DNA from 3 places in the Caldibacillus sp. 210928-DFI.2.18 genome. Region 1 is predicted to be linked to each of the others. Evidence: riboswitches for the same ligand, from Rfam matches in the RefSeq annotation. Region 1 holds a riboswitch; each other region holds the start of a gene.

Evidence for each region. A riboswitch is a leader RNA that binds a small molecule or an ion and turns the genes downstream of it on or off. The one in region 1 is predicted to bind cobalamin.
Region 2: linked by a shared signal. The riboswitch ahead of LIZ98_RS16240 (anaerobic ribonucleoside triphosphate reductase) and the one ahead of LIZ98_RS09415 (DUF4430 domain-containing protein) in region 1 are both predicted to bind cobalamin.
Region 3: linked by a shared signal. The riboswitch ahead of LIZ98_RS05955 (ABC transporter substrate-binding protein) and the one ahead of LIZ98_RS09415 (DUF4430 domain-containing protein) in region 1 are both predicted to bind cobalamin.

The regions. Positions count from the first base shown of each region.
Region 1 covers NZ_JAJCHL010000037.1:1,131-13,475, forward strand. Annotated here, with positions in the region: gene LIZ98_RS09410 (PaaI family thioesterase) at 434-925, opposite strand; cobalamin riboswitch at 1,219-1,403, shown strand; gene LIZ98_RS09415 (DUF4430 domain-containing protein) at 1,531-3,927, shown strand; gene LIZ98_RS09420 (DUF4430 domain-containing protein) at 4,335-5,141, shown strand; gene LIZ98_RS09425 (energy-coupling factor transporter transmembrane component T) at 5,205-6,086, shown strand; gene LIZ98_RS09430 (ABC transporter ATP-binding protein) at 6,065-7,735, shown strand; gene LIZ98_RS09435 (ECF transporter S component) at 7,708-8,433, shown strand; gene LIZ98_RS09440 (hypothetical protein) at 8,682-8,975, opposite strand; gene LIZ98_RS09445 (ABC transporter ATP-binding protein) at 9,265-10,203, opposite strand; gene LIZ98_RS09450 (ABC transporter ATP-binding protein) at 10,203-11,252, opposite strand; gene opp3C (oligopeptide ABC transporter permease) at 11,272-12,345, opposite strand, start outside.
Region 2 covers NZ_JAJCHL010000122.1:650-6,949, reverse strand. Annotated here, with positions in the region: partial or broken gene LIZ98_RS16265 (cell wall hydrolase) at 31-363, opposite strand; gene LIZ98_RS16260 (DUF2975 domain-containing protein) at 561-1,037, shown strand; gene LIZ98_RS16255 (helix-turn-helix domain-containing protein) at 1,049-1,273, shown strand; partial or broken gene LIZ98_RS16250 (DUF817 domain-containing protein) at 1,402-2,194, shown strand; gene LIZ98_RS16245 (NCS2 family permease) at 2,590-3,861, shown strand; cobalamin riboswitch at 4,019-4,210, shown strand; gene LIZ98_RS16240 (anaerobic ribonucleoside triphosphate reductase) at 4,350-6,221, shown strand; gene nrdG (anaerobic ribonucleoside-triphosphate reductase activating protein) at 6,218-6,300, shown strand, end outside.
Region 3 covers NZ_JAJCHL010000018.1:11,164-23,508, forward strand. Annotated here, with positions in the region: gene LIZ98_RS05920 (helix-turn-helix domain-containing protein) at 230-1,039, shown strand; gene LIZ98_RS05925 (MFS transporter) at 977-1,579, opposite strand; gene LIZ98_RS05930 (hypothetical protein) at 1,811-2,158, shown strand; gene LIZ98_RS05935 (helix-turn-helix domain-containing protein) at 2,906-4,168, shown strand; gene LIZ98_RS17940 (hypothetical protein) at 4,173-4,301, shown strand; gene LIZ98_RS05940 (hypothetical protein) at 5,419-5,982, shown strand; gene LIZ98_RS05945 (DMT family transporter) at 6,505-7,455, opposite strand; gene LIZ98_RS05950 (GNAT family N-acetyltransferase) at 7,561-7,842, opposite strand; cobalamin riboswitch at 8,074-8,258, shown strand; gene LIZ98_RS05955 (ABC transporter substrate-binding protein) at 8,414-9,379, shown strand; gene LIZ98_RS05960 (FecCD family ABC transporter permease) at 9,345-10,403, shown strand; gene LIZ98_RS05965 (adenosylcobinamide amidohydrolase) at 10,400-11,878, shown strand; gene cbiB (adenosylcobinamide-phosphate synthase CbiB) at 11,875-12,345, shown strand, end outside.

The sequences.
Region 1 (12,345 bases):
TAAAAAGTTTGAGTCAACGAGAAAGATAAGTTGGAGGGACTTTTCACTTTAAGTATCGAGGCAAGAATTTTTCCTAATATAAACATTTAGTAGTGAAAAATTGATAGGATCATATGAATTATTTTATGACAAAAAAACCAGCCTATGCAAGACTGGTTTCTTTTGTTTAATGAAAAGCCACATTTGCCGTAGCTTTATAATGAAGTTTTAAAACCACCACTCTCAGACAAGTGGGTGTTTGCAATAGTGATCCTGCTTGCCCTCCAAGTCATATAGACAGAGATATGTCATTCACACTATATTCTCTTAAACTCCCTATAAATACTTAGGTGAAAAACTTAATTATTTATACGAACAATGCAGCTTACATTTTGATAATATACTATTCTCCCGTAAAATTCAATGGAAAATTTATGTTGGTTTGGGAGCGCTGTCATTTGTTTTTTAAAAATGTTGCCGGCATAATGACCGCAACTACTTCTCCTTTGGCACAAGGAATATCCCCAGCATATACCTCTGTTAAAACTTTCCATTTTTTTGGATGAATTTCCTCTACCATTCCAATAGCCTTTAATATCACGTTTTGTGGGGTCGGCTGTAAAAAGTCAACATGCAATGAACCTGTTACAAATCTTGGTGGTTCGGTACCGTCACCGAGTTCATGTCCATTTTTATAATGTAATGCTAATGATGCAGACCCTGTACTATGGCAATCAACAAAAGAAGCAAGTAAACCTCCGTAAACAAAACCCGGGATGGCTGTATGTTCCGGTTTTGGTTGATAATAGGTGACTGTTTTCTCTTCGGGTGTTAACCAACCTGTCCGAAAATGGTGACCTTTTTCATTTAGTCTGCCACACCCGTAGCACCATGCAATTTCTTCCCCATAATAATCTTGAACTGCCTGTTCGACCAATTCTTCCATATGAAATCCCTCCTTCTATAACATTATACGATAAACGATTAAGAATAATATATTCATAGTTAAAATTTTTCAAGGGATTCGGGAAAATTGGCTGTTTACCATATTACAATTACTTGTTTTCCCATTCCATAAAAATTTTGGTTGAAAAAGATGTATAATCTCTTTTTCAAGACTCATTTTATATTCTCTTGAAAGTAAGTTTATTCAAATCTTTTTCTTTTGGAATAACACCGTTTTCACAGGGAAATCATTGACAAAACCACTGTCAGAAACTATGATTTAGTTAAAATGATAATTTCATATAAGAAATAGGTGGCTCATTTAAATATGAGTCTTAAAAGGGAAGTTCGGTGCAAATCCGACGCGGTCCCGCCACTGTAATTGGGAGTTCTCTATCGGATACCACTGTTTTCATAACGGGAAGGTGTAGAGAATGATGAACATAAGCCAGGAGACCTGCCTGTTTCAAACGCCATAACCCTACGTGGATATAGGGGGTGTGTCTGTTGCATTGAAAAAGTAGTTTAATATAACTTCATGCACAAATACATCTCCTCCATGAGATGTTTTTTTATGGCAAAAAACAACAAAAGGAGGAATGATTAGTGAATTTCGCAAACAGAGTGGGAAAAAGAATTTTCGTTTTTATCGCATTAATTTTACTGATTACCCAAAGTAGTATCTCTTCTTTACACCACGTTTTAGCAGATACACCTGAAAATAAGGTCAATGTTTCCGTTATGAAAGAAGATGGCAGCTTTTTGATCGAGCGCTCAGTCGTTGATTTTTCCGATGGGGATACGGCTGGTGATGTGCTAAAAAAGGCTGCAACCGATGTCACCTTTGAAGACTCCGATTATGGCCCTTATTTAAAAGCAATAAAGGGTGTTGTTGCTGAAGGAAACAAATATTGGGGATTTTTTGTAAATGGAATCGCTTCAAATACCGGTGTAATGGATACCAAAGTAAATCCGGGTGACCAGTTGTTATTTCGAGTAATTGATTGGACAAAGAACCCTACTGTACAACCAGAAGAGCTCTCATCAATTATTGAAAAAACAGCTGCTCATTTGCTTAGTAATAATTCTCTTGATTGGTATGGAGTCCTTACATTAAGCATTTTAAATAAAGATATTCCACAATCCATAATTGATTCAAAAATTAATGAAGTTGTGGCCAATAACGGTGAGTTTCGGAAAGTAACCGATTTGGAGAACACAATTATTTTATTAACTGCTGCCGGTAAAGATGCAACAAATATTGAAGGCATCAATTTAATCGACCTTTTAGTTACACACGAACGAATGATTAATCAGGGAAATAATGGGCCGATTTTCGCCTTATGGGCACTTGATAGTGGTAATTATACTATTCAAAATCCAAATGCCGAATGGACGAGGGAAAAATTAATTAACCATATAATAGGTGCTCAATTAGACAATGGCGCATGGTCCCTATACGGCCCGACTCCAAGCGTGGATATAACGGCAATGACACTGACGGCTCTGGCTCCTTATTCAAATCAGGAAAACGTAAAAGCAGCCATTGAAAAAGCTGTAGCCTGGCTCTCAGCGACTCAAACAGACACTGCCGGATACTACGATACTTTTAACGGTGGAGAATCAAGCGAATCGATTGCCCAAGTAATTGCCGGGTTATGTGCCAATAACATTGATCCAACCGGTAATCAATTTACAAAATCTGAGTTGAATTTAGTTCAGCGGCTTCTTCATTTTCAAAAGGATGACAATGGATTTGCCCATTTATTGACAGATGATTCAAATAGCATGGCAACGAATCAAGCATTTTTCGCATTAACCTATTATCAAAACTTTTTAAAAGGTGAAGTACCCGGTAAAGAACCAAATCAGCCTGAAGTACCCGAACCAACAAATCCTGAAACGATTTCACCTGAAGAATTTGCAACGGCTTTAAATAGTAGCCGTCAATACTTGCTTGACCATCGTGTTAATGATTTGTATAGTACCGTTGCATTTAATGCTTTAGGGGTAACGATTCCAAGTGATTATATTGATCAGTTAATAAACCAGGTTACTGCCAATAAAGCTGAGTTTCGTAAAGTAACTGATTTAGAGCGTACTATTATCTCTTTAACTGCTGCTGGCAAAGATGCGACAAAGATTGCCGGCTATAACTTAATTGAACAGTTGGTTAATCATAAAAATATGACGAATCAAGGAAATAACGGGCCAATCTATGCCCTGCTTGCTTTAGATAGTGGTGGCTATCCTGTTAATGAAAAGGCTGACTGGACAAGAGAAAAGATAGTTGACTATATTGTAAAAACTCAACTTAATAACGGGGCATGGTCTTTAGCAGGAGAAACGCCCAGTGCAGATTTAACCGGGATAGCGATTGCTGCTCTTGCTCCCTATTCAGAAAATGAAAATGTTCAAGCAGCCATTGAGAAAGCTGTAGACTGGCTTTCCAGTAATCAAACGAACTCAAGCGGATTTTATGATACTTTTGCTGGAGGAGAAGCAAGTGAATCGATCGCATCTGTCATTATCGGTTTATCAGCAGCAGGAATTGATCCGACAGGTAGTGATTTTACAAAAGCAGAAGGGAACCTAGTCAAACGATTATTGGACTACAAAAATGCTGATGGCGGATTTACTCATCTTCTATCAGAACGTGAATCCAACCCAATCGCTAGCTCTCAGGCAACTTTGGCTCTCGCTGCATATCAGAAATATAAAAATAATCAAGGTTCTGTATTCCATCTCGTTGGCGACCTCGAACCGGTTCCAATAAAAAATCCGGTCGAAATAAGTAAAGAACAAGATCAACAGGTGAGCAAAATCGAAACAACAAAAGGTGCTGCCACAAATCTAAACGGTAAGGAGCAAAACAACTCAGAAAAGACATTGCCAGAAACTGCAACGAACACGTATCTCTTTCTATTCATTGGGATTATACTCGTTACACTTGCGGTCATGGTTACTATTTATCAGCATAGGAAAAAGGCTATTAGCAAGTAATTTTTACATGTATAAGCATTTCGATTTGGTTTGCAAATTTGTTGAGCACTTATGTTATCAAGTAGTTTCAATATGTGTCAACATTTCAATTTGGGTTACCAAAATTGTTTATCAAGGACTTTAAACATGTATCAGCATTTCGTAGGGGTTCAATTATCTTAGAATCCGTGGACATCATGCTCTATCAGTAAACTGGACATGCCGCAAAGATAAGGATACTGGACACGAAAATTCTTTGGAGGCCCTACTTCAAAATCGAATTTATCCAGTAAGTGGTTCTTAATAAAGGAGGGCTATCGTGAGAAGCGGGAGCCCTCCTGTACAACCACTTAAGTAGAGAATCATGGTTTTGCAACTAATAAAGCCGTGAAGGGAATCCTATTCAACCATTCAAGGAGGGAGAATCATTGAAACTTTGCAAAAAAGCACTATTTATCCTTTTATCCGCCTTCATTTTATTGTTTGCAGTCGGTTGTCAAAAAGACAGTGCATTACCTGAAAATGAAACGCTTTCCGAGAAAACAACACTCGAAAAACCTTCTAAAGAAGAACATGAAATGAAAGGAAATAAGGAAAACGGTTCAACAGAAGAGGGAAATTCAGAAAACAGTCCAAAGGAAAATGAGACAAAAGCTAATACAGAAAACAAACAATCAAATCCAAACACAGATAAAGCAACTGAGAATACAGGCAATAAGCAAGAAAATACAAATACCAACACAGCAAATAAATCGAATACCCAAACTTCTAAATCCGTTGAAAATAAAAGTACAACACCAGCACCGAAAACTGAATCCGGGCAGCCAGTGAACGGAGGAGGACAAACTTCCGCACCCGCACCAGCGCCAAAGCCGAAGAAGGATACCGTTACCGTATCGGTGGATGGTTACCAGGGACCAATAAATGCACCGATTCCAACGGTCTTTCTTTCCCCGACAGAGGTAGAAATTGAATCGGGATATACCGCACTCGATGCCACATTAAAAATTTTAAAAGACAAAAAGATACAGATTAGTGTCAGAGGATCGGGCGCAACTGCTTATGTCGAGGGAATTAACAACATATATGAATTTGACTATGGCCCACTAAGCGGCTGGTTAATCGAAGTAAATGATGTATTAATAGATAATAGCGCGGGGATTGAGTCAATAAAAAATGGTGATAAGATTGAATGGATCTATACATTAGACTACACGAAAGATACCACATACTAAAAATTTACAGGTGATAAATAATGATGATCAGTAAAAGACAGACAGTTGGAGGGGGCAAAGCTGATGGATAACGGATTCCGCTCTCTCCATCCTTTTGTCATATTTCTCTATTACGTTTTAGCCATTGCCATGATTATGCTCTATCAGCATCCATTTTTTTTGACCTTTGCATGCCTTCTTCTTGTGATTTTTAACTTTGTCTTAGATCAGGGAAAAATGCTAAAAAAATGGGTATCCATGATGATTGTTTTATCCTTGTTATTCCTTATTTTAACACCCTTGACGAATCATCGCGGCAGTCATATTTTGTTCTATCTATTTAACAGTGCAATTACATTAGAAGCATTGGTCCAAGGATTGCTAAATGCCTTGACCCTAATCGTCATTCTTACTCTAACGATTACTTTTAACTATTGCATGACTTCGGATAAATTTTTATTTTTATTTTCCAAGTGGATGCCAAAATGGTCTTTGTTAGCCATGCTTTCCGTTCGATTTGTTCCCTTGCTAAATAGAAGACTGATGGAAATCACAACTGTACAAAAAGGAAAGGGTTTGTCCGTCGCTTCCGGCCCTCTTAAACAAAGAGTCAAACATGGTTTATTGCTTGTTCAAGTGTTACTCACCTGGTCACTGGAAGATGGTATTCAAACAGCTGACTCGATGTCAGCAAGAGCTTATGGATTACAAAAAAGAACGAAATATACCCCCTATAGACTACATATGAATGATGGTTTCATGATACTCATCCTGGCAGGTTTAACAGGCACCGGCATATTTGGCTGGTGGTTGGGTGATGGCGTCCTTACCCTAACACCACTTTTAGAACCAACCATTATATATGGGCGTGAATGGGTATTTTTCACGATTTATGTTCTCATCATTGGATTTCCACTAATTGTGGAAGGAAAGGAGGCTATACAATGGCAATATTGGAAACGGTAAATGTAAGTTTTACATACCCGGATCAATTGCTACCAGCCCTCAATCAAGTTTCATTTTCTGTTGAACCCGGAGAGTTTATTGTCATTTGTGGGCCTTCCGGAAGTGGTAAATCAACTTTGCTCCGAATGGTAAAACAAGAAATTGCCCCCTACGGAGAGCGATCCGGCGAGATTTTTTATAATGGAAAAAAATTGACAGAATATGAACCTGTCAAAATCGCTAAAGAAATTGGAATGGTGTTTCAAGACCCTGAAAATCAAATCGTGATGGATCGGGTATTTGAAGAACTTATTTTTGGATTAGAAAACATCGGCATGCCGACGGAAACCATGCGAACAAAACTTGCAGAAATGGTCCATTTTTTCGGAATCAATCACCTTCTTGATAAGAAGATTCATCTTTTATCCGGCGGGCAAAAACAAATTGTCAATCTTGCCTCCGTTTTGCTAATGGAACCGCGGATTCTTTTACTTGATGAGCCAACAGCCCAACTCGATCCCGTGGCCGCAAAGGATTTCCTTCATATGGTAAAGCAAATGAATGATGAATTTGGAATAACAGTTCTTATTGTCGAACACCGATTGGAAGAAGTCTTTCCTTTAGCCGATCGGGTTTTCGTTTTCGACCATGGTTCGTTAAAAATATCCGGTCCACCAAAGGATGTGATTGCGAAAGTTTGGCAAGAACAGTACCGACCATTATTTCCTTATTTGCCAAGTACGGCATTATTATATTTGGAACACGCAGATAACTTACAAATTGTCGATATTCCTTTAACCGTCAAAGAAGGAAGGAAATGGGCTTCTCAACTGAAGACTCACCAGTTCGATACCTCCTTCAAAAAACAAGAAAATTATAATGAAAAACAGAACCCTATTCTGCAAGTAAAAAACATTTATTTTCAATATGAAAAAACAGGCAAAAAAATATTACAATCTTTATCTTTAACTATTAATGAGGGGGAATGGTTAACAATTGTTGGTGCCAATGGGACTGGAAAATCGACATTACTTAAGGTGATGGCCGGTCTTGAAAGTCCCCAGCGAGGGAAGCTAATTTATAACGGGAAAAAGTATTCAAAACCAATTTCCACTGATATTGCCTACTTACCGCAAAACCCGAAGCTCCTCTTTATACAAGATACCGTCCGAGGAGAATTAATCGAAACGGCACAGCAATTTCATCTTGAAAATTATGAAGAGAAAATAAATTGTTTGGTAGAGTTATTAGGAATTCAGTCCATCCTTGATCGTCACCCGTATGATGTAAGTGGCGGGGAAATGCAAAAAAGTGCATTAGCGTGTGTATTATTACCACAACCGAAAATACTCTTACTCGACGAACCAACGAAGGGACTCGATCCGGAAATGAAAGTTGCGTTAGGCAAATGGCTTAAATCGATGCAAAGCCGCGGCTTAACAATTGTAATGGTTACGCATGACATTGAATTTGCCGCACGTTTTTCTGACCGCAGTGCGATGATGTTTCAAGGAGAAATTACTGTCACTACTTCTACAAAAGACTTTTTTAAAGGTAATGCTTTTTATACAACGGTAGTTAATCGGATGACACGGGACGGAAACATTCCAGAGGTGGTAACAGTTGAGGAGGCTGAAGAAAAATGGGGTTCTCAGAAAATCAAAAACTAAAAAAACAGAAATATAAAAACTTGCTTATTGCCGGGTTACTAATCCTGTTAGCAGTCCTGCTCATCTTTGTACCATTATTGGTTGAAGAACAATATATGTTGGCAAGTATTCTATTTATGGTTTGTTCCTTTTTTCCTTTGATGATTAAGTATGAACATAAAAAGGTTACCAGTAAGGAACTCGTTTTAATCGCTATTCTTGGGGCAATTGCTGCCGTGAGTAGAGTACCTTTTGCCAGCATTCCAAGTGTCCAGCCAACTACCTTTGTTATCATTATGGCCGGCGCTGTTTTTGGGGCAGAATCTGGTTTTGTTGTAGGTGCATTAGCTGCTATCGTGTCAAATATTTTTCTTGGCCAAGGACCTTGGACACCTTGGCAAATGTATGCCTGGGGAATGGTTGGCTTTGCTGCCGGGCTTTTAAAAAACACTTGGGTTATGAAAAGTTCAGTAGGACGCTCGATTTTTGGCTTTATCACCGGCTTTTTATTTGGATGGTTTATGAATCTTTGGGTTGTACTGACCTTAATGAATAGTTTTAATTGGGCACAGTTTATCGGGTTTTATACGGCTAGTTTCTATTTTGACTTGGCCCATGCTTTATCAAATGTTTTCTTTTTACTTGTATTTTCGCAAAGCTGGCTAAAGATTTTAAAAAGATTTCAAAAGAAATATGGTTTGTTGACAGCATACGGATAAGATGAGCGAATGACCCCCTCTTACCGGCATCTTGTACTTCACGAATGGGGTTAACCGAAATACTGACACCTTGATGGTTTGTAGCTTTTGATTTAGACGACAATAGAACGAACAGGTACATTACCTTTTTGGTGGTATTTTACTCAGAGTCAGAACAATGGGGTATCTTTCCAAATCCATTGGATCAAGCTTTTAAATCATAAAGGGGCACATCCATAAGTCAAAAAATGACTTTGCGGACAGCCCCTTCATTTCATTTGATGCCGTTTAAACGCTTCTATAAATAATTGGGGATCTGAATGTAAATGATACGTATAAACACCATGGTTTGTATGCAAATACAAAGTGCCCCCTTCACTTCCAAAGGGTTTATAGGAAAGGTCGAATATAGTTTCTAAGGGGAAATCATGATACTGGGTCACAAGTTTATCTTTATATAAGTACATATATCGTTCCTCTTCAATGTACTTTTGTTGGAATCCAATGTAATCGACTTCACGCTGAACCTTTATATATTTTAGCACCGCCAAGATTTCCCCCATAGATTTACCTCCTCGAAATATGACAATCACCTGTATTGCTAAAGGTATCTTTAGTTTATCAAGAACAAACTTCCTTTTCAAAGATGTTACTCTGTGAAAAAAAACTCGGCGGTTGCCGAGTTTTCTTGTAGATATATTAGCATGTATAAAATACTGATGAACAGCCTTCAGACAAGTTTAGCTTCGAGTGCTCTTCCCTTTCTTACAAAAGGATTTGCATGTAAAAATACTGGTAAGCAGCCTTTAGACAAATTTTAACCTAGCTCCTAGCACCACCCGTCTGCTTTTCTTATTCTCCCAATTCTTTTTTATATTGCTCAAATTCCTTGCTTGTACAACGAACCCAATGGTGAGGTCGAATTTCGCGGAACTTTGGTTCTTCACTTGTATCATGAATTGATGGATCATAGGTTATTCGCTTACGACTCCGTTCATATTCAGGATCCGGCAGCGGTATCGCTGACAGTAATGATTTTGTATATGGATGGACCGGATTTTTATATAATTCATCACTATCTGCTAACTCTACCATATGTCCAAGATGCATAACACCAATCCGATCACTAATGTATTTAACCATGGAGAGGTCATGAGCAATGAACAAATACGTTAATCCATGTTCTTTTTGAAGTTTTTTCAATAAATTTACGACTTGTGCTTGAATCGATACATCCAAAGCAGAAATCGGTTCATCACAAATAATTAATTCCGGTTCTACGGCAAGGGCACGGGCAATGCCAATCCGTTGCCGTTGACCGCCACTGAATTCATGAGGAAAGCGTGTCGCATGTTCTTTATTCAAACCAACCGCTTCTAACAGTTGTTCCACTCTTTCTTTCCGTTCTTTTTCATTTTTTGCAAGGTGATGGACATCTAATCCTTCCGCAATAATATCCAATACAGTCATCCGGGGGTTGAGTGATGAGGATGGATCTTGGAAAATCATTTGCATTTTCCGGTTAAATTTCAATTTTTCCACTCTTGACTTTTTCGCATGAACATTTTCTCCGTGGAATAATACTTCTCCATCCGTCGCATCGTAAAGTCGGATAATTGTCTGACCGGTAGTCGATTTACCACTACCGGATTCTCCAACTAACCCGAATGTTTCTCCTTTATAGATATCAAAAGAAACATCATCAACAGCTTTAATTATTTTTTTTCGTCCGGCAGGGAAATATTTTTTCAAATGCTTGACTTCGAGAATTTTTTCCGTCTTGTTCACGATCATTCTCCCCCTTTCTTACCGGTTTTGGCAAAGCCTTCAATTCTCCGTCTTACGGACTCAGGCATTTCAATTTTCGGTGCATTTTTATGAAGTAACCAAGTTGCCGCATAATGTGTATCCGACACTTTAAACATCGGCGGTTCCATCACCGCATCGATTTCCAAGGCAAATTCGTTCCTTGGTGCAAAAGCATCACCCTTTGGTGGATTCAACATATCCGGCGGTGTACCCGGAATGGTATAAAGTTCTTCATCATCTGCATCCAATGTCGGCATGGATCCAAGTAAACCCCAAGTATATGGGTGTTTCGGGTTATAGAAAACATCGTCGACCGTTCCGATTTCAACAATTTTTCCGGCATACATTACCGCGACCCGGTCTGCTACATTAGCCACAACCCCTAAGTCATGGGTAATAAAAATAATGGATGTTTTTGTATTTCGTTGAATTTCCTTCATTAGTTCGAGAATTTGGGCTTGAATCGTTACGTCCAGCGCTGTTGTCGGTTCATCGGCAATTAATATTTTTGGGTTACATGCAAGGGCGATGGCGATGACAACCCGTTGCCGCATACCACCGGAAAATTGGTGCGGGTATTGATTTACCCGAATTTCCGGATGTGGAATGCCAACTTGATCCAAAAGTTCAATTGCCTTTTTCTTTGCTTCTGCACGATTCATGCCTTGATGTTTGATTAAACCTTCAATAATTTGATTCCCGATTTTCATTGTCGGGTTTAATGAAGATAACGGATCTTGGAAGACCATCGATATTTCTTTTCCACGGATTTTTTGCATTTCCTTTTCGGATTTTTTTACTAAATCCTCTCCCTGAAAAAGGATTTGACCGCTTTTAATAATCCCTGCCGGTTTGGGAAGAAGCCCCATTAATGTCGAAGAAGTTACCGATTTTCCCGAACCGGACTCTCCAACGATAGCCAATGTCTCTCCTTCATTCAGGTCAAAACTTACACCTCGAACAGCTTGTACTTCACCGTTGTAGGTGTTAAATGAAACACTTAAATCTTTCACTTCCAATAGTTTACTCATTTAAAGACACCTACCTTGATTATTTATGCATTTTCGGATCAAACGCATCACGAAGACCATCACCTAAAATATTAAATGTGATCATGATGAGCGAAATTAAAATCGCCGGATAAACCAATAAATGCGGGTAGATCCGTAAGTTTTGGAACCCGATATTGATTAAAGAACCTAACGATGCATTTGGTGGAACAATCCCTAAACCGATAAAGCTTAAAAATGCTTCGAAAAATACCGCACTTGGAATCGAAAACATCGTGTTAACAATAATAATCCCACTGATATTCGGCAATAAATGCTTTCTAATAATAGAACCGTTCGATGTACCTAACGTTCTTGCAGCTAATACAAACTCCTGATTCTTTACCTTCATGACTTCACCGCGAACAATCCGCGCCATACCGGTCCATCCGGTTATTGCAAGGGCGATGACAATTGACATAATCCCCGGTTGCATGAATAACATCATTAATAAGATAATAACTAGGTTTGGAATACCGACAAGCACTTCAATAACCCGTTGCATATAATTATCTACTTTTCCGCCAAAGAAACCGGAAATCCCACCATAAGTAACACCAATTAAAAGGTCTAAAATAGCTGCAACAAAGGCAATAATTAAAGAAACCCGGGTTCCTAACCAAAGTCTTGTCCATTGGTCACGGCCTAAATGGTCCGTACCTAACCAGAAATACTGATCTCCCATACCTTTTGCATCATATACGTGATAAGTAGCTTCTACTTCGGCTGAATTTCTTTCGCCATTTCCTTTACTTTTCACTTTAAAATCTATAAATTTTTCTTGATTATCAAAACGGGCAATTGCTTTCCTCTTTGCCTCTTCCACAGTAGAACCTTTAAAATCATCGGTTAAAGTACCGTCAAATCCAAGCCACGATATTTTTTCTAAACCCGGTGCATGCGGCGGTAATTTTGCACGACTTAAATTTTGATCATCATTTCCGTATTCAGACATATGCGGACCAACGATACTCATAATTATAATAATGATTAGTAGAATGAGACTGATGATCGCAGGTTTATTTTTTAATAATGTTCTTCTTGCCTCTTGCCCGAATGTTCGACTAGGTTTAGA
Region 2 (6,300 bases), on a different contig from region 1:
CATTCCTTGAGGATGGGAGACTTCTTTCGGAAATCCGTTAAAATACCAAAGGGCATATTTGGAAGGATGTTCTCGCCAATAGTCTAAGGTTAGTTTGGCTAATCTCCTTTCTACACTTCTTGCCGGATTATAAAATACATTTCCTTTTTGAACGGCTTCAAAAGAATAATTTCCACCCTGCACTTGAAAAATTACTTATCGGATTGTTCGCAAACCTCGGAAATCTAAACAGTTTGCTTTTAACCGATTGACAATAACATTACCAACCATCAACATCCCGAGTCGACCTTCCCCCTCTGCTTCTGCCCGCATCATCCTTGCCACTAAATCCACATCACTGCTTGTATACTGTACTCTTGGCACTCTGATCACCTCTAAAAAATTGTATGAAAAAAAACAACAAACATGCGGATTTTCATTTTTTCATAAGGAATGCTTTTTATTTTTGGTGATAATGTGATTTTCAATAAAAATACAATGAAAATTAATAAATATTTATTGAAAAACAATAAATATCATGCTAAAATCAAATTCGATCATAAATATGTGAGGTGTTTTAAATGAATCGAGGATCAACACTCTTTTTAAAGATAGCGGTTATTCTTATTGGAGTTCCGGTTCTTACTTTGTGTATATTTGGCTTGTCTTGGTTACCAAATCATCCGGTAAATCCGGATTACAACCATATCTTATATCCGATTATTACCGGCATATATGTATCCGTTATACCGTTTTTCATTGCTTTGTATCAGGCTTTTAAACTTTTAGGTCATATTGACAAGAATCAAGCTTTCTCTGAATTATCGGTAAGATCGCTCAAGAATATTAAATTTTGTGCCATGACAATCAGTGGTTTGTATGTAGTTGTCTTGCCATTCGTTTATCTTTTAGCAGAATTAGATGATGCGCCGGGTCTGATACTCATTGATATGGTCATTATTTTTGCTGCAATGGTGATTACTGTCTTTGCAGCGGTTCTCCAAAGACTTTTACAAGAAGCGATTGATATAAAAACAGAAAATGATTTAACGGTCTAGGGGTGAAAACAATGGCCATTATTGTAAATATTGATGTGATGCTGGCGAAGAGGAAAATGAGTGTTACAGAACTTTCAGAGCGGGTTGGAATAACGATGGCAAATCTCTCTATTTTAAAAAATGGAAAAGCAAAGGCGATTCGGTTTTCAACTTTAGAGGCGATTTGTAAGGCTTTAGATTGTCAGCCCGGGGATATTCTCGAATACCGAAGTGATGAAGACACTCAAAATGAATGAAGAAGGAATAGAAAACGAAAAACCTAAGCAGAAACAAGAATTTGACTAGCCACTAGACTTACAGTTATTTACACCATTTTCAATATAGACTTACGATTGTTCGGAAAAAGCCAAAGGAGGCACCGTTGATGAGAGCCCTAAAACAATTAATTCGCTTTGGTTGGGAACAGGCCCTATCCTGTATATTTCCTGTTGTCATTTTTTCCTCTTTAGCGATTACCCAAATGCTGCCCTTACCGTTTTTACCACGGTATGACTGGTTGCTGATTATCTGCCTCCTCATGCAATGGTGGATGGTACATTCCGGACTCGAAACAAAGGATGAACTAAAGGTAATTACCATGTTCCACTTGATTGGACTTGCGCTGGAGATTTTCAAGGTACATATGGGCTCGTGGTCTTATCCAGAGGAGGGCTATGTCAAAATTTTTGGCGTACCATTGTATAGCGGATTCATGTATGCCAGTGTAGCAAAGTTATCTTTGTCAAGCGTGGCGGAGATTGAAGGTTGAACTGATTAAGTGGCCGCCGTTTTCGGTCGTTGTCCCTCTTGCTGCTGCGATTTATTTAAATTTTTTTACCCACCATTATTGGGTTGATGTTCGGTGGTGGCTGTCCGGGCTTGTCCTAATCGTCTTTTGGCGGTCATGGGTTATGTTTCAAGTGAACGGAACCCGCTACCGTATGCCACTCACACTTTCTTTTATACTCATCGGATTTTTCATTTGGATTGCTGAGAATATTGCCACGTTCTTTGGCGCTTGGCAATATCCAGACCAAACAGATGCTTGGAGTCTCGTTCACCTGGGAAAAATCAGCTCATGGCTGTTATTAGTAATTGTCAGCTTTCTGATTGTCGCGACATTAAAGCAGGTGAAAGGAAAAAGCTCCACTAGTATAAGTACAAATCAGTATTTTTAAATCAAAATAGATATACCTTACTTTTTTGTAAGAAATGGAATGAATATGTAAGGAAAAGCAATGGCTGACTAAGAACGCTACCCCTTATAATCGATATGAAATGATTTGTTCGATCTCATTTAAAGAAGAAAACAAATTCAAGAGATATGTAGGGTGTTCAAAATATAAGACTAACTGCATGAGAATGAATCAAATTCAAAAATGGTATTCCTTAAAAGAGGGTTGGACCTTATTTTTAACGCAAATGAAAGATCAGTTGTAAAATTACACCAAAGATTCCATTGATTATAAAATTCCATTCCATTGACAAATTGTTTTTTTAAAATAAAATATAAAATATGTGGCTCTTGAAAGAGAGCGGGTCGGGCGAGGGAAAACTGAATAGAAGGAGTAAAATGTTTCAATTAAAACAACATGATACGACTGTTAAGCAGGAATTAGCAGCAGGATTAACCGGTTTTTTTACCATTGTTTATATTATTGCTGTGAATTCGCTCATTTTATCTGAGGCTGGTATCCCACTGGAAGGGGCAATGTTGGGTACGATCCTGACCTCATTTGTCGGATGTTTACTGATGGGGATTTGGGCTAATGCACCGATATTAGTCGTTCCGGGCATGGGGATTAATGCCATGTTTACCTATACACTTGTCCAATCCATGGGGCTAAGTTGGCAGGAAGCTCTCGGCGTAACAGTCATCTCTGGACTCATTTTTGCACTGATTTCATTCACTTCCTTAACGACGATTATTAGTAACGGAATTCCTGGAATATTGAAGGAAGCAATTAATATCGGAATCGGTCTTTTCCTCATGCTTATTGGACTGGAAAAAGGTCATTTAGTTGAACGTGGAGACCTGTCAATTATTTCTTTAGGAAACTTGAGTGATCCCAATGTTATTGCTACGATCTTAACGTTAATCATTGCGTTAATTTTATTTATTCGCAATGTAAAAGGGAACTTTTTATGGACAATCCTTATTGGAACAGGCATCGCGTTCTTATTTGGTATTTTGCCTTCAGGGACTAATGATTCATTATCATTAGAAGGTTATAGTGAAGTGTTTGGATCATTTTCTTTAGAGCATTGGGCATCTTTTCCGTTTCTAATTGCCGTATTTTCTGTAACGATGGTTGTCGTCTTTGAAAATATTGGCTTGATTTCCGGACATATGAAACTGGCAAAACACCCGGAAAAATTTAAAAAGGCATTTCAGGCAAATGGTATTTCAGTAATGTTGTCTGGAATCTTTGGTTCAAGTCCAACTGTAGCGACTGCTGAATCTACTGCAGCTATTGCAGCAGGTGGACGGACAGGTTTAACTGCGATTACAACCGGATTTTTATTTTTAGGAGTAATTTTTTTCATTCCATATATGAATATGATTCCTTCCAATGCGATTGCACCTGTATTAATTATCATTGGTGGTCTAATGGTGCAAAATATTCGTAACTTAGACCTTCATGATTTAACGGAGTCTTTTCCGGCAATTTTTATTATGATCATGATTCCTTTCACATACAGTATTGCAGATGGTATTGCCATTGGCTTTATTTTTTATGCGATTTTGAAATTAACCACAGGGAAAGCAAAACGAGTTTCAGTGACGCTTTATATAATAGCCGGTTTATTTCTTTTAAATTTTATCTTTCAATTTGTAAGTTAGACCTCCGAGATTTCGGAGGTTTTTTCTATTTGCTGAGAAACTGTACTATTTGTGGTTGGGCATAAATTACCCTTACACCCAAATTTTTCATTGAAATCAAAAACTCAGTATGGTAGGATACTAGATGTAGTTAATGAACCGTTTATATAATACTAAATATAGTGATTTGAGTTATGGTGACAGCATCTGTCTGAAAAGGGAATCCAGTTCGAATCTGGAGCTGCCCCCGCAACTGTTCGTGTGGACGAATAAGCAATCCACTGTATCGCTCATCTTTCGGAGTGATATGGGAAGGGCTTTAGGAGGAAGAAACACAAGCCAGGAGACCTGCCGTAACTTGGAGTTTCGTTTCTTCGGGGTGTGAGAAGGTGAAACGATGGAGATGCTTATTTCATGCTGCCTTTCTATCGTTTTTTACCGCCGTTCATCCCGAGCGTGAACGGTTTTTTATTTACCCAAAACTAGCGATAGACAGGAGAGCATGGAAAATGAGTACAAGAAACAAACAAGAAGCTATTTGCGATTTTCCTTTACATTCGTTAAATGAGATTGTTTTTTCGCGCAATCATGATCTTATTCAAGAAAATGCAAATATGGACGGTTCTTCACCGATGGGACAAATGTCAAAAATCTCATCTGAGGTCAGTAAGTTTTATGCAAAACAAATGATGCTCAGTGAAGAAATAACAAAGGCGATTGATGACAATTTTATTTATCCTCATGATCTTGACTTTATGGTGACGGGTACGACGACCTGTTGTCAGATTCCGCTGGGTGAGGTATTAAAGGGTGGATTTAATACCGGTCATGGTTTTATGCGCGAACCGAATGATATTAGCAGTGCCATGGCATTAGCGGCGATTATTTTTCAATCAAATCAAAACATGCAGCATGGTGGGCAAAGTTATCCGATGTTTGATTATGACCTTGCGCCTTACATAGATAAAACATTTCAAAAAAATATCAACCTTTTAAAAAGTTATTCCACCTGCTATACAGAAGAAGAGCTTGAAGCATTAGCCTGGAAAGAAACCAACCGAGATGTGTACCAAGCGTGTGAAGCTTTCATCCATAATTGTAATTCAATGCATTCTCGCGGAGGCGGGCAAGTTCCGTTTGTATCTATTAATTACGGTACCGATACGTCCAAAGCCGGGCGATTGCTCGTAAAAAATATGTTGTTGGCAACGAAAGCCGGACTCGGCAAGGGGGAGACACCGATTTTCCCGATTCAAATTTTTAAAATGAAAAAAGGGATCAATTTCGAGCCCGGAGAACCAAACTATGATTTATATCAACTAGCGCTTGAAACGACAGCAAAACGTTTATTTCCAAACTTTAGTTTTATAGATTCTGCGTTCAATTGCCCATACTATGACGGAACCCCGGAATCGGAAATTGCCTATATGGGTTGCCGTACCCGAGTGATGGCAAATCGTCATGGTGATGAAAATAGTATTCGTCGCGGAAATTTATCTTTTACGTCTATTAATCTTGTAAAAATTGCGCTGACTGCTAAAGATGAATGTGATTATTTTAACATACTGGATCACTATATCAATCTCGTAATTAAACAACTGTTAGAGCGGTTTGATTTTCAGGCAAAAAAGCAGGCAAAGCATTTCCCTTTTTTATATGGTCAGCATATTTGGAAGGATAGCGAAAACTTAAAACCTGACGATGAAGTAGGAGAAGTATTAAAGCATGGAACATTAAGTGTCGGTTTCATTGGATTGGCTGAAGCACTGGTTGCATTAACGGGCAAACATCACGGTGAATCAAAGGAATCCTATCAATTAGGGTATCGCATTGTTCAGCATATGCGAGCAAAAGTAGACGAAGCAAGTGAAAAATACAATTTAAATTTTTCCTTAATTGCGACCCCGGCAGAAGGGTTATCAGGGAAATTTACCCGGAATGATCAAAAGGAGTTTGGGAAAATTCCCGGAGTGACGGACCGGTCCTATTATACGAATTCATTCCATGTCCCTGTTTACTATAAAATCAAGGCGATTGATAAAATAAAAATTGAAGGCTCCTTTCATAAACTATGTAATGGTGGCCATATTACTTATATTGAGTGCGATGGAGATGTTTCCAAGAATATTTATGCATTAGATCGATTAGTAAAAGCCATGGCACAATATGATATTGGCTATGGTGCCATCAATCACCCGGTTGACCAGTGCGGCGTCTGCGGTTATTCGGGAATCATTGATAACGAATGTCCGATTTGCCATAATTCGGATGAAAATAAGATTGGGCGGATTAGACGAATAACCGGTTACTTAGTTGGCGATATGAAAAGATGGAATTCAGCCAAACGTGCAGAAGAAAGCGAAAGGGTTAAACATCAATGAAAGTCATGAATATTATCCATGATTCCGTTGTTGACGGTGAAGGTTTACGGACAGTTATCTTTTTTGCAGGCTGCCCGCA
Region 3 (12,345 bases), on a different contig from region 1:
GGTAGGGTCTTTTCATTTTTTAAAAACATCCTGCAAGTGGAAAGTAAAACGAATGAGCGCATGCTCCTCTTGATAGGCGGAGTCCATTTGTGGATGCTAAGGAAATTATTTGAAGGAATTGGATGGAAAGTGATTAATCCATTTTCTGAATTGAGCTATGGTAGTAGATGAAACAGAAAATTTAAGGCAGTCGTACTAGATAAAATTAACGTGATTGGAAGTATCGATGATGATCGTAGCAAATAATAATGGTTTAATCTTATTTCGACGCAATCATTTAGAAGAACGTAATTGGCGAGATGATACAAGTTATAAATTTATTTTTTCATTCTTTGGAAAAAGTGTATATCAGACCCATTATGAGGATCTCACCATTCATGCTGGAGAGTTTTTTTTTTTTAACCCAAATGAACCACATAAACAACTAAAAGTTACACAGGAAAAGTTTCTTATTGAAATTGAGCCGGAAGTAGTGAAGGAGGCAGCTGTTCAATTAGGTATTGAACAACCGGAGCCGGAGTTTTCTGCACAGGCATTTAGACACCCGCTGATTAGCCAGTGGGCGTCCTTTATCCATAATAATTTCATTCAACAAGAAGCCGAAGAACTACCGGCGAATGATTTGTTTTTGGATAATAGTGTAGCACAGCTTACTATCTTGCTCTTACAATTTGGCTTAGGATCTCATCAAAAGGAACTGCCAACGATTCAAACGAAAACAAATATTGATATAGTAATCAATGCCCTAAAAGAAAACTATACAGAAGATTGGTCACTCGATCAGATGGCCAACATTTCGGGATTAAATAAATATCAATTTGCCCATCAGTTCAAGGAAGAGAAGGGGATTTCTCCATACTCTTGGCTGCAATTATATCGTTTGTTTAAAAGTCAGCACTCATTAATCAATACAGATGAATCCATTTTATCAATTGCACTAGAACTCGGGTTTAAAAATATTTCTTCCTATAATCGTCTATTTATGAAAATGTATCGGAAAACGCCGACCGAATTTCGTAAAATATATAGAAGAAAGTAGTCCTATCAAGCTGACAAGCAACATGAAGATACCACTCACACACATTAAAAATTGGATGGACACATGTAGGGAGAAAATACCATAAAGTGCAAGTGAGATGGTGTTCGAAAAATATAATAAAACAGCATTAAAGCTAAATGCTCTGCCCATTTTATCTTCCGGTACCAGTGATTGAACAATATACACCCGTGTTAAACTGGCGAGCGGCATTCCAATACCAACAATGGCGGCCCCGATGAAAAAATGCGGAATATCATAAAGGAGACCATAGTAGGTAATTCCGGTAGCCCAGATAATCGAACCAATGAAGTAATGGCGCAGTGTCATTTTTTTTATAAAATATAGGATGATGATATTGGTAACAATAACTATACCCCCAAACAACCCTTGTAAAATACTATAGAGTTGTTCACTTGCAGAACTCATCTTGGATAAAGCCAGTAGCATGCCAACTTCCCATACCCATGTATTAAAAAAGACTGTGATAAAGGTAAATAGAAATAATTTTTTTATAGTAACTTGCTTGCGAACCCAATGCACAAATTCAAAGATTGCAAACAAAGCCGCTTTTATTTTTTTAAAGTTAGGTTTCTAAAAACAAATAAGTCAAAAAATTTAATGTAATTGTTAAATATACAAATTAATAAAAATTAGGCATAATTTCCCTAAGTTCCTAATTATTTGAAAGGGATGTGTGGTTTACAAGCAAATCTATGGCGTACGTCATATTAGAATGATCACCAAACTAAGGATATATAAGGAGAACACAAAATGAAAAGAAGATTATTTGAAATCATTAGCATCATTTTAATTACAATTATTTTAATACTGGATTTTATCCCAAATTTATTTTTCGATTTTAATGGATGGCTTTATTGGCTAATGTTAATAATATTGGGTGTGTTTGTTACCATTAGTAGCAGTTCCAATTCCCATAATGAATTAAGTCAAATAATATTTTCTGGATACCTAATTATTTTATTAGTCTTATTAACGATAATTTTTGGTAAATCAAAAAATGGTTTGTCTACTTCTCAGGGCGGTTTCTGGATAATACTAGCATTATTCACTATCCAAATTTTTTCCTATTATAAGAAAAAAACAATAGATGACAAATAGTTTGGAAAATGAGACTTAACGGTTTTAAAAATTTGTGCATATGAGTGTATGGATGTATTATATATCGATCACCTTAATCGATTACATGTTATTCTTGAAAGAGTTTCTTTTCATAAATATGAGCAGGGGGGATTAACCTTATTTGGTTGAAGTCTAAACTGATAGATTGTTGGTGAACCGTTAATACAATTATCTCTTGATGTTCATATGAAGGATTATCGGTGCTTGCAAAAGAAATAGTTGCCAGTTTTTACGTGTAAATCGTTCATATGGCAGATACTTTTTCTTCTGACAAAATAAAAAAGTTAAGAGCTGCTGAAGTATTAGAATTCTATTTTTTGGATGGAATTTGGATAAAGTATTAAGATTATAGAACGAACACTATATACAGGATTTTAATTAAGTCTGTAAATGAAATGCATTTGAAAATTGACTAATTTTATTGAGAGAAGAAATATAAAAATCGATGGGTTTGATAGACTAATATTCATTACTGATACTCTAGTGAATTTAGTCGTTGCCATTCCTTCGCCTAACGAACAAACCCGTATAAACATTCAGCAGCCCTTACATTAATTATAAGTGGAATTTTATAAAGAGTAAATTTAACAATTAGCGGGTAAGAATTGTCAATAATAACAATAAAAACTATCAACTTACACAATTAATTTATATGAAACAATATGATATAATCATTTTGAGATATGCATGTTTGAAATTTTGGTAAATTAGGTTCAGGTGATCCATATGAATAATAATTTGGGTAGTTTTTTAAAATTAAAGCGAATAGAAAAAAATATTAGGCAAGACGATTTATGCCGCGGAATTTGCACTCCTTCTTATTTAAGTAGAATCGAGAATAATCATGTGGTTGCCGATGAAGAAATTTACATATTACTATTTGAAAGATTAGGCATTGCTTATGATCAGCTATTCGAAAGTATTGAGCACATCGATGAAAAAATTGAAAAATGGTATGATAGTTTACTGAATAAAGAAGAGTATGAAGTAAATATTGAAGAACTTAAGGGTCTATCTATCATAGGCGGTGGTAGTACTTCAATCAAATTTGAAATCGTTTATTGCCGTTATCTTTTGGAACATGATGATTTAACTGAAGTCAGTAAAGTTCTTAAAAATTTAAAACAAATTATCAAAGTTGCAAATAACCGAACCTTTTTCCTATATACCAATGTATTATTACTATATTATATTAAAACTAATAAATTTTCTGAAGCTGTAGAAGCAGGGGTGGAATTATTACAACTTGTCGGTTACGAAAATTTGGCAAATCGATTTGAATTAGGAATCTTTTACTATAATTTTTCTCTTAGTCTGAAAAATATTTACTGTTACGAAGAGGCGCTCATTTACATAGAAAAAGCATTGAAAATTTTTAAAGACGAGTATTTATTGGAAAGAGCCTTGGCATGCCATATTATTCTTGGTACCTGCTACAATAATTCAAGAAAATGGGACGATGCCATTGCAACATTTCGCTTAGCGGAACGAATCCTCATTTATCTGCCAAAGGAAGATCAGAATAAATATTTATATATAATTAGTAATAACTTGGGCAATTGTTATGAATATCAAGGGAAGTACAATGAAGCAATCAATTATTATTTAGAAGCGATAAAATATGTAAATGACGATAACAAAAGCAAAATCCAGTTAAATTTAATTCGAACTTATTATTTGAAAGGGGATATTGAATCTGCCAGACTTTGGTTGAAGACGAAGCAGGCAGAGGAAGATAGTCGGTTGTCTGAAAAATATCAGATTCAATTAAAAATATTTGAAACAATTACCGATGATAACCTTACGATTGATAACATTATAAATATACAAAAGTCAAGCATCAATTATTTTTTATCGATAAAAGACTGGAAACTTACAGTCAGATATAGTGAATTGTTTGCCAATATTTATGAATCTTATAGTCATTATAAACAAGCTAATTTATTATATAAGTTAGCCTTACAAACAAATCAAAACAGGAGGGAATAAGGGAATGAAAAAGTTATTAATTATCGTATTACTATTATTGGGAGTTAATTTCTTCGTGTCTGGTGGAATTCATGTAGCAGATGATTTAGACATCGGACCAATGAGCGTTAAAGGAGAAGAGGTTAAGTTATAAGAAAATCATCGTTTATCGTTTTGATTAATAATTAGTCCAAAGTTACGAAAACCGTCGAACAATCTGAAGTTTGATGGTTTTTTGGCCACACGCGATCTAGTTAAGTTCATACCCCCTGGTATATAAAGTGAAACTTTCATCAGTGGAAGTCCTTTATGTTGAACCAATCAGGCCTTTACTGGCAGTTTATTCCCCAACTATCTTTATTGTATAATCGAAAATCTTGAGGAGGGGAACTTACTGTCTGTTAAGGTGCGATTTAAGCAGATAATCCTTGCCTTTTTCCTAGATTACTTTTTCGTGTTTGGCAAGTTCGATAATCCGGATTTGTTTAAAGTTTTTTTGAGGGCGAATGAGATATTAGAAGTGATTGAAAATAGTGAAGTATAGATGTAAATCAAGTGGATTTTGCATTCTGTTGAAGGATTTAATCAGATTAATAGTCATTATTTCACGTATATTGGAAAAAAGCATATAACTAAAGACTGGCTAAAGTATAGAATTACGTTTTCCCTAAAACAATCATATCATCAGGAATTATTATGTAATACTACGATTCCTTTAATAACTTTTATTGGTCCGAAAATTCATTCCGTTTGTGTAAGTTGACAGCATTTGATGTATTTTAGGAATCATTTTACTCACTAATTGTTAAATTTACTTTTCATAACCTATGTTTATAATATCAGTATAGGGTGCTAAATACCTTAATTATTTTTAATAATTTGTTTTTAACCGAATAAAGGAAGGGGAATACTATGAATGTAAAAAAAGGGATTATTTGGTTAGGCATAATTGACTTTTTTTATCTGGCCATATTTTTCATTTATATTACCAGCCGAGTTTATTTAGGATATTATCCTATAGGTATTGTGAATTTAATCACATTAATTTCTTGTATAATAGCATTTATATTCTTTACAAAAAAATTGTATTATATTAAAAAAATTTAAACCTTTAAATTATGCTGTGTTTATAGGATATATCATTTCTATTGTTTTTATGTTTTACACTTTATTTATTTTGTATGCTTTTATGCCTTTATATGACTAAAAAAGGGGAAATATTATATGAGTCCTAGAAGTAGTTTTGCAAAATTTTCATATTAGTTTTATCTTTGACTATTCTTACTCCTAACTTTGCTTTTGCTGCAGAATCAAATAACGAATCTATTAATAGAAAAGTTGAAGGGGTGGATGCAGAATCTATAAATAGTGAAATTGAAGATTTGAATGCTTATTTCCTAAGAACTTACAACTATGCAAAAGATTTGGTTATAAATAGTATTCAGTCTGATGAAGAAGCATATGCAGCTTTACTTCAAAATAGGGAGTTCGTTTTACTTGCTGGGAATAACACGTTAAAAGTCAACTTTGATAAAATTGCTAATAGAGAAAACTTATCAGCCAGTGATTGTATTTTTTTAAAGAATTTTGTTGATAGGATTAACTCGTTAGTTAACAATCAAGCAATTTCAATAAATGAAAATCTTTTGTTTAGGTTTGTTACTAATGTTAAGCCTACATTTGTGATGAGACCAATGGCAAATTCCATTGCAATAATGGGAACAACTCGAAATCATGCGAAAACACTAAAATCTGTATATAATAATGCTGCTTTTCACACAAAGCATCTGACTGCTGGTCAAAAAGGTATCGACAAATATAATGCTGAACATTAATTTATACAATTTAAGAAATAAGTATTAAAATAGTTTAGAAGTACAGGGTATAATAAATTTGCGCCGATATGTAGATTCCATATTCAAATAAAAGGTGAAGCAAACCCTCCACATTATCAGTTGTAGAGGGTCGTTTTATCATTGGTGTGATTTTCAAGTAACTAGTGATGAGGATGTGGGGCCAATGAGCGTTCACTCTAGTGAGATAGAAAATAGTTAAGATGAATCAAATAGCTCGCGTGACAAAAAACCATTGGATCTCCGATGGTTTATGTCAAATTCATAAAATTTCTCTATTCCAACTCAAACGCCCCGGTATAAAGCTGATAGTACTTGCCTTTTTCCTCAATCAGCTTCTCATGGTTGCCGCGTTCGATGATTCTGCCTTGTTTAAGGACTATAATACATCAGAGTTCACCTATGAAATTAGCTTGTTAAACGATTTGGTTCACGCCTACAACAACATTCTCCACTTGTCTTTTCATTATATGCACGGAAAAAAGTCCTCCACGATGCAAACTATTAATTGTGGAATGCTTTTTCATCATAGTTTGAGCTGTTTTCTTTTAAAACTGGTTTTTTCACTAATGCTAATAATAAAATCATGCCGATTATGCACAGAGAACCGAGCCATTGAAAAAATCCAAACGGTACTTTCAACCAGAAGACGGTGGTCAACACGGCGGCTAATGGTTCAAGGCTACCTAGTAAACTAGTTTCCTTTGGTTCTAAGCTTTGCAAACTCTCAATATAAAACCAGAAGGCTAACATTGTTCCAAACAGTATGACAAAACTGAGATACATTACGATTTCAAAGTTGAAAGTTGCTATATGTATTCTCCAAGGCGGATGGATAAAACTGAGAGCAACACCGCCGATGATCATGGCCCAACCAACGATAACAAGGGAACCGAATTGCTTGATAAGCGGGACGGCATACAATGTATAAAAGGCGAGTGCCACACCGGATAAAACGCCCCAAATAATGGCCGGCATCGGTACGGAAAGCTTAGATATCGAACCGTTTGTCAATAATAAAAAACTTCCGATAAGGGCTAAGCAAACCGTGATAACGTCTTGCCCGGTGAGAACTGCCTGTCTGCGGAAAACGGTATAAATAATAATCATGACAGGTGCCAAATATTGTAAAAGTGTAGCCACTGCTGCATTACCATGGCTGATGGATGCCATATATGTATATTGGACTGCCAACATACCGAGCAACCCGAAGATAATTAATTGTACGGATGACCGTTTCTGTTTCCATACACGAATGATTTGGCTCCGTTCTTTTTTTAAAAATTGGATAGTCAACAATGCAATTCCGGCAAGCAATAATCGGATGGTGACTAGCCAATTGACCGAGATACCAAATTGTTGAAACAGTTTTTGTGAGACAGTGCCGCCGATTCCCCAAAATACCGCGCCGAGGATGACTAGCAATAACCCTAATTTTCTTGAATACGTGTTCATAATGTACTCCTGCCCATTAAATAGTCATACCACTATCATAATAAAAATATTTCCGCTTTTCTATAATTCCATAAAAAAAGAGGACAACGACTGCCCCCGAGTAATTTAGAGAAGTAAATCTTTATATTCCTCACTGTTTTCCAATACTCTTTTGGCATAAGAACATTCAGCGATAATATGCAGTTGGTTTGCTATTGCATATTCCGCCACTTGATTTACCAACTGTTTACCTAAACCTTTTCCATTATGTCCTTCATTCACAATCGTATGGGTAATAGTGATTTGTTTTTTACCGTCGAGATCGGAAGGAATGTACTCAATTCTTGCAATGACTTCCCCGTCTTCTTCCATGTAAAATTGATTGGTACCTGCTTTTATTTCTGCCATCTTAAACCGCCTCCTAGTTCTCACTTTATTTAATAAATACGTTTTCATTAGTATAACAAAAAACTTATTGAATGACCTGAAAAAAAGTCTAAAAAATAGACAAGAAATTTTTAAACGAAAACCATATTTTTTGCTAAAACTGCAAGACTGAAAAAAGGTCTAAAAAATAGATAACATATTTACTTGGACTAAGCAATTCTACATGTTATAATTCTTGCATAAGAAAAAATTTCATATCCATAAGGATTAGGTGTCTTTTTTAAAGACTTAATAGGGAAGTTGGTGAAAATCCAACGCGGTCCCGCCACTGTAAATGGGAGCTCTCTTATATACAAGCCACTGTCATCGGAACGGGAAGGCGGCATAAGAGGGTGATGAACATGAGCCAGGAGACCTGCCTATTCTTTTGCACCAAAAAACCTACGCGGATAGGGAGGTGTGCAATTTACTTGTTCATTGCATCCTCGAATTGATAGGATGTTTTTTTGTCTTTTAATGAGGGTCATTTTTAAGCCGAAACCAATCGAATTTTATCGATAGTTAGTTTATCAAAATAGAGGAGAGATTCACCTTGAAAAAAAGATACATATTTCTAATCCTGTTGCTTACTTTCGGATTACTTGCCGGGTGCGGGGCAAAGGATGAATCGAAAGCAAATCAAAACGGAGATAATACTAAAACAGAACAAGCGGAAAGTACAACAGCCGCCTTCCCGGTTACGATTAAAGATGCCGTCGATCAGGAAGTGGTCATTGATAAAAAACCGGAGAGAATTGTTTCCTTAATTCCGAGCAATACAGAGATTGCCTTTGCGTTGGGACTTGGTGATGAAATTGTCGGCGTATCCGATTTTGATAATTATCCCGAAGAAGCAATAGAAAAAGAAAAAATAGGCTCAATGGATTTCAATGTGGAAAAGATTATTTCCTTAAAACCTGATTTAGTGCTTGCACATGCATCAGGTGCTCACAATTCTGAAGCCGGATTACAACAGTTGCGAGATGCGGGCATAACCGTTCTTGTTGTGAATGATGCGAAAAACTTTGAAGACGTCTATGATTCTATTAAAATGATTGGGAAAGCGACAGGAGAACAAGCTGAAGCACAATCACTTATCGATGACATGAAGACGAAAATTGAAAAAATTCGTGAAAAGGCAGCGGAAATTCAAGATAAGAAGAAAGTATATATAGAAATATCTGCCCCTGATATTTACGCCGCAGGGAAAAATACATTCATGGATGAAATGCTGAAAATCGTTCATGCAGAAAATGTGGTGACCGAAGAGGGATGGCCAAAAATTGAACCGGAAGCGATCATTGCCGCCAATCCGGATGTCATCATAATCACTTACGGATCCTATACGGAAGGGGCAGTTGAACAAGTGCTAAGTCGAGAAGGTTGGGACCAGGTGAATGCTGTAAAAAATTCTCAAGTAGTCGATATTAATTCCGATATGGTCACTCGTTCAGGTCCACGTCTCGCTGAAGGGGTAGAGGAAATTGCAAAAGCAGTTTATCCGGAAATTTTCCAATAAGAAACCTTTTGCGTATATGGCAGCATCCATCCTTTTGGTTGCTGCCATTCTCATCGGTATTTCAATCGGTACTGTAACGGTTCCGATTGGTGATATTGTCAAAATTATCGGATCACGTCTTTTTAATATATCGCATGTAAATGTCGATCCGATGTATACAACAATCGTTTGGAATATTCGCTTTCCCCGTGTCGTTTTAGCGGGATTGGTTGGTGCGTCCTTGGCCATTGCAGGAGCCGCCTTTCAAGGGTTATTAAAAAACCCGTTAGCTGATCCTTACACGCTCGGTGTTTCATCCGGGGCTTCGGTTGGTGCTGTTTTGACTATCTTTTTGCATATCACTATCCCTGTCATCGGTTCATATACGCTGCCGTTTCTAAGTATTTTATTTGCCCTAATAACCATTATTGCTGTCCTTATTTTTGCAAAAAGAATTGATCGCTCAATGAAAGTTGAAACGATAATTTTAACAGGTGTGATTTTTAGCTCCTTTTTAAGTGCTTTTATATCCTTGATGATTGCTTTGACAGGGGATGAACTTCGGCAAATTGTCAGCTGGCTAATGGGAAGCGTTTCGATGAGAGGTTGGGAATATATTCAGATTATTTTACCGTTTTTTCTTATCGGCTCGTTTCTATTACTTATGAATGGAAATGAACTAAATGCGATGTCCTTTGGTGAAGAGAGGGCGCAGCATTTAGGGGTAAATGTAAAAAGGCGGAAAATGCTTGTATTAACAGCGGGCTCAATTTTAACCGGGGCAGCTGTTGCGGTATCGGGAACAATTGGTTTTGTTGGTTTAGTTATCCCCCATTTAACAAGATTACTGTGGGGACCTGATCATAAGCATTTATTACCATTATCGATGTTAACCGGAAGTGCCTTTTTAATATTAGCGGATCTTACGGCAAGAACCGTCATTTCACCGACAGAGCTTCCCATTGGTGTGATTACATCTTTAATCGGCGCTCCGGTATTTGCTGCCATTTTAATCCGAAACAAAAGGAAAGGAGGGGAAAGATGACGTCCATAAAGGTTGAAAATCTATTCGGCGGGTATAGTGGCGAACCTGTTTTAACAGATGTTTCATTTACTGTTGAACAGGGAGAATTTTTCGGGATATTAGGTTCAAATGGCAGTGGGAAAACGACATTATTAAAAATGATCAGTGGAGTTTTGCCATTTTTAAAAGGAAGTATTTTTGTAGGGGACCGATCTATCCAATCATTTTCAGCAAAAGAGCTTGCCCAAGTTATTGCTGTTCTGTCGCAACATTCTTCACAGGCTTTTTCTTATACGGTCAAGGAGACGGTCGAACTTGGCAGATATGCGCATAAAAAAGGCTTATTTCAAACATGGAGTCAAAAAGATGAAGAAGTGGTTCAGGAAGTGATGCAATGGACCGGTATTGAAAAATTTCAAGAGCAATCACTTGAGTTTTTATCTGGCGGAGAAAAACAGCGGGTTTTTTTGGCACAAGCACTTGCTCAAGAACCGGAAATTTTGCTGTTGGATGAACCGACAAACCATTTGGATTTATCCTATCAAAAGGATTTATTGGACTTGTTGCACAAGTGGACGAGGGAAAAAGGATTAACGATTATTTCGATTTTTCACGATATTAATTTAGCGGGCCTGTATTGTGACCGTATATTGCTTTTGGAAGACGGAAAGGTGATCAAAAACGATACACCAAAAGAGGTTTTGACGGAAAATACGATTCAACAAGTGTTTAAAACGAAAATTGAAATGCACCAGCATCCTAAAGTGCCGGCCCCGTTGATGGTTTTACTGCCGGATGATGCTTTAGAAAATGGTGGGACGGAAGAAGTAACGGAGGATCATATCGGTGTTTTCGATGACTACATTTTGCTCCAATCCCCTATGATGTTAAAAACAATGTCCTCCGGCGTTATTGGCTCTGGTATTGGATGGTACAATACTTTTATCAATCGGTATGTTGATAAATCATATCATTCAAGAAACTATCGTGAAGAATTAAAACGTTTTGTTGTTGAAAAAGGTTTGGACCCGTCAAATACGGTTGGGATGATGACGGCGGTGAAGATGGAAAATGTTCAATACAAACAATACCGCGACAAGGACTTTTCCATACTAGTGGTTGTCACAGCCGGGGTCGGCAATGCAGTGGATGTATCGAGAAGTGTCGAACATCCTTTTGTTTATCGACCGGGAACAATCAATACGTGGATCATTGTCAATGGCAGATTATCTGAAGAGGCATTTATCCAATCCATCATAACGGCAACAGAAGCAAAGGTAAAGGCGCTGGCTGAATTGCAAATTCCCGACCAAGAGACAGGAACCATTGCGACCGGGACCTCAACCGACAGTATTTTAATTGCCGCGACACAAAAGGGAAAATACCAAGAGTTTGCCGGGACGATTACCCCCCTCGGAAAGTTGATTGGAAAAGGTGTATATGAGTGTACACTTGAAGCAATCCAAAAAAGCCTAAAACGGAGTCCCGACCTATGATTATCCAGCATGTATCTGCAATCACACTCGCTTATATTATTGATCGTATCGTCGGTGATCCACCTAGCTGGCCGCATCCGGTCAAATGGATGGGCTCGCTCATTTCCTTGTTGGATAAACATTGGAACCGAGGTAAGGCCCGGAAATGGAAAGGTTTCGCAATGGTGGTTCTTATTCTATTTCTTGTGCTTCTTGTTACATCCTGTATTACCTTTATTGCCTACCGCATCCATATCGTGGCGGGAGTTTTGATGGAAGCTGTTTTAATCTCAACAACAATTGCTCAAAAAGGATTACAAGATGCGGCTTTAGAAGTGTACCGGCCGTTACAAGATCATCAATTGGATGAAGCACGGAAAAAACTTTCCTATATTGTCGGCCGGGATACGAATCAGTTGGATGAACGTGAAATTACCCGGGGTGCGGTGGAAACGGTCGCAGAAAATACTAGTGATGGGGTAACAGCA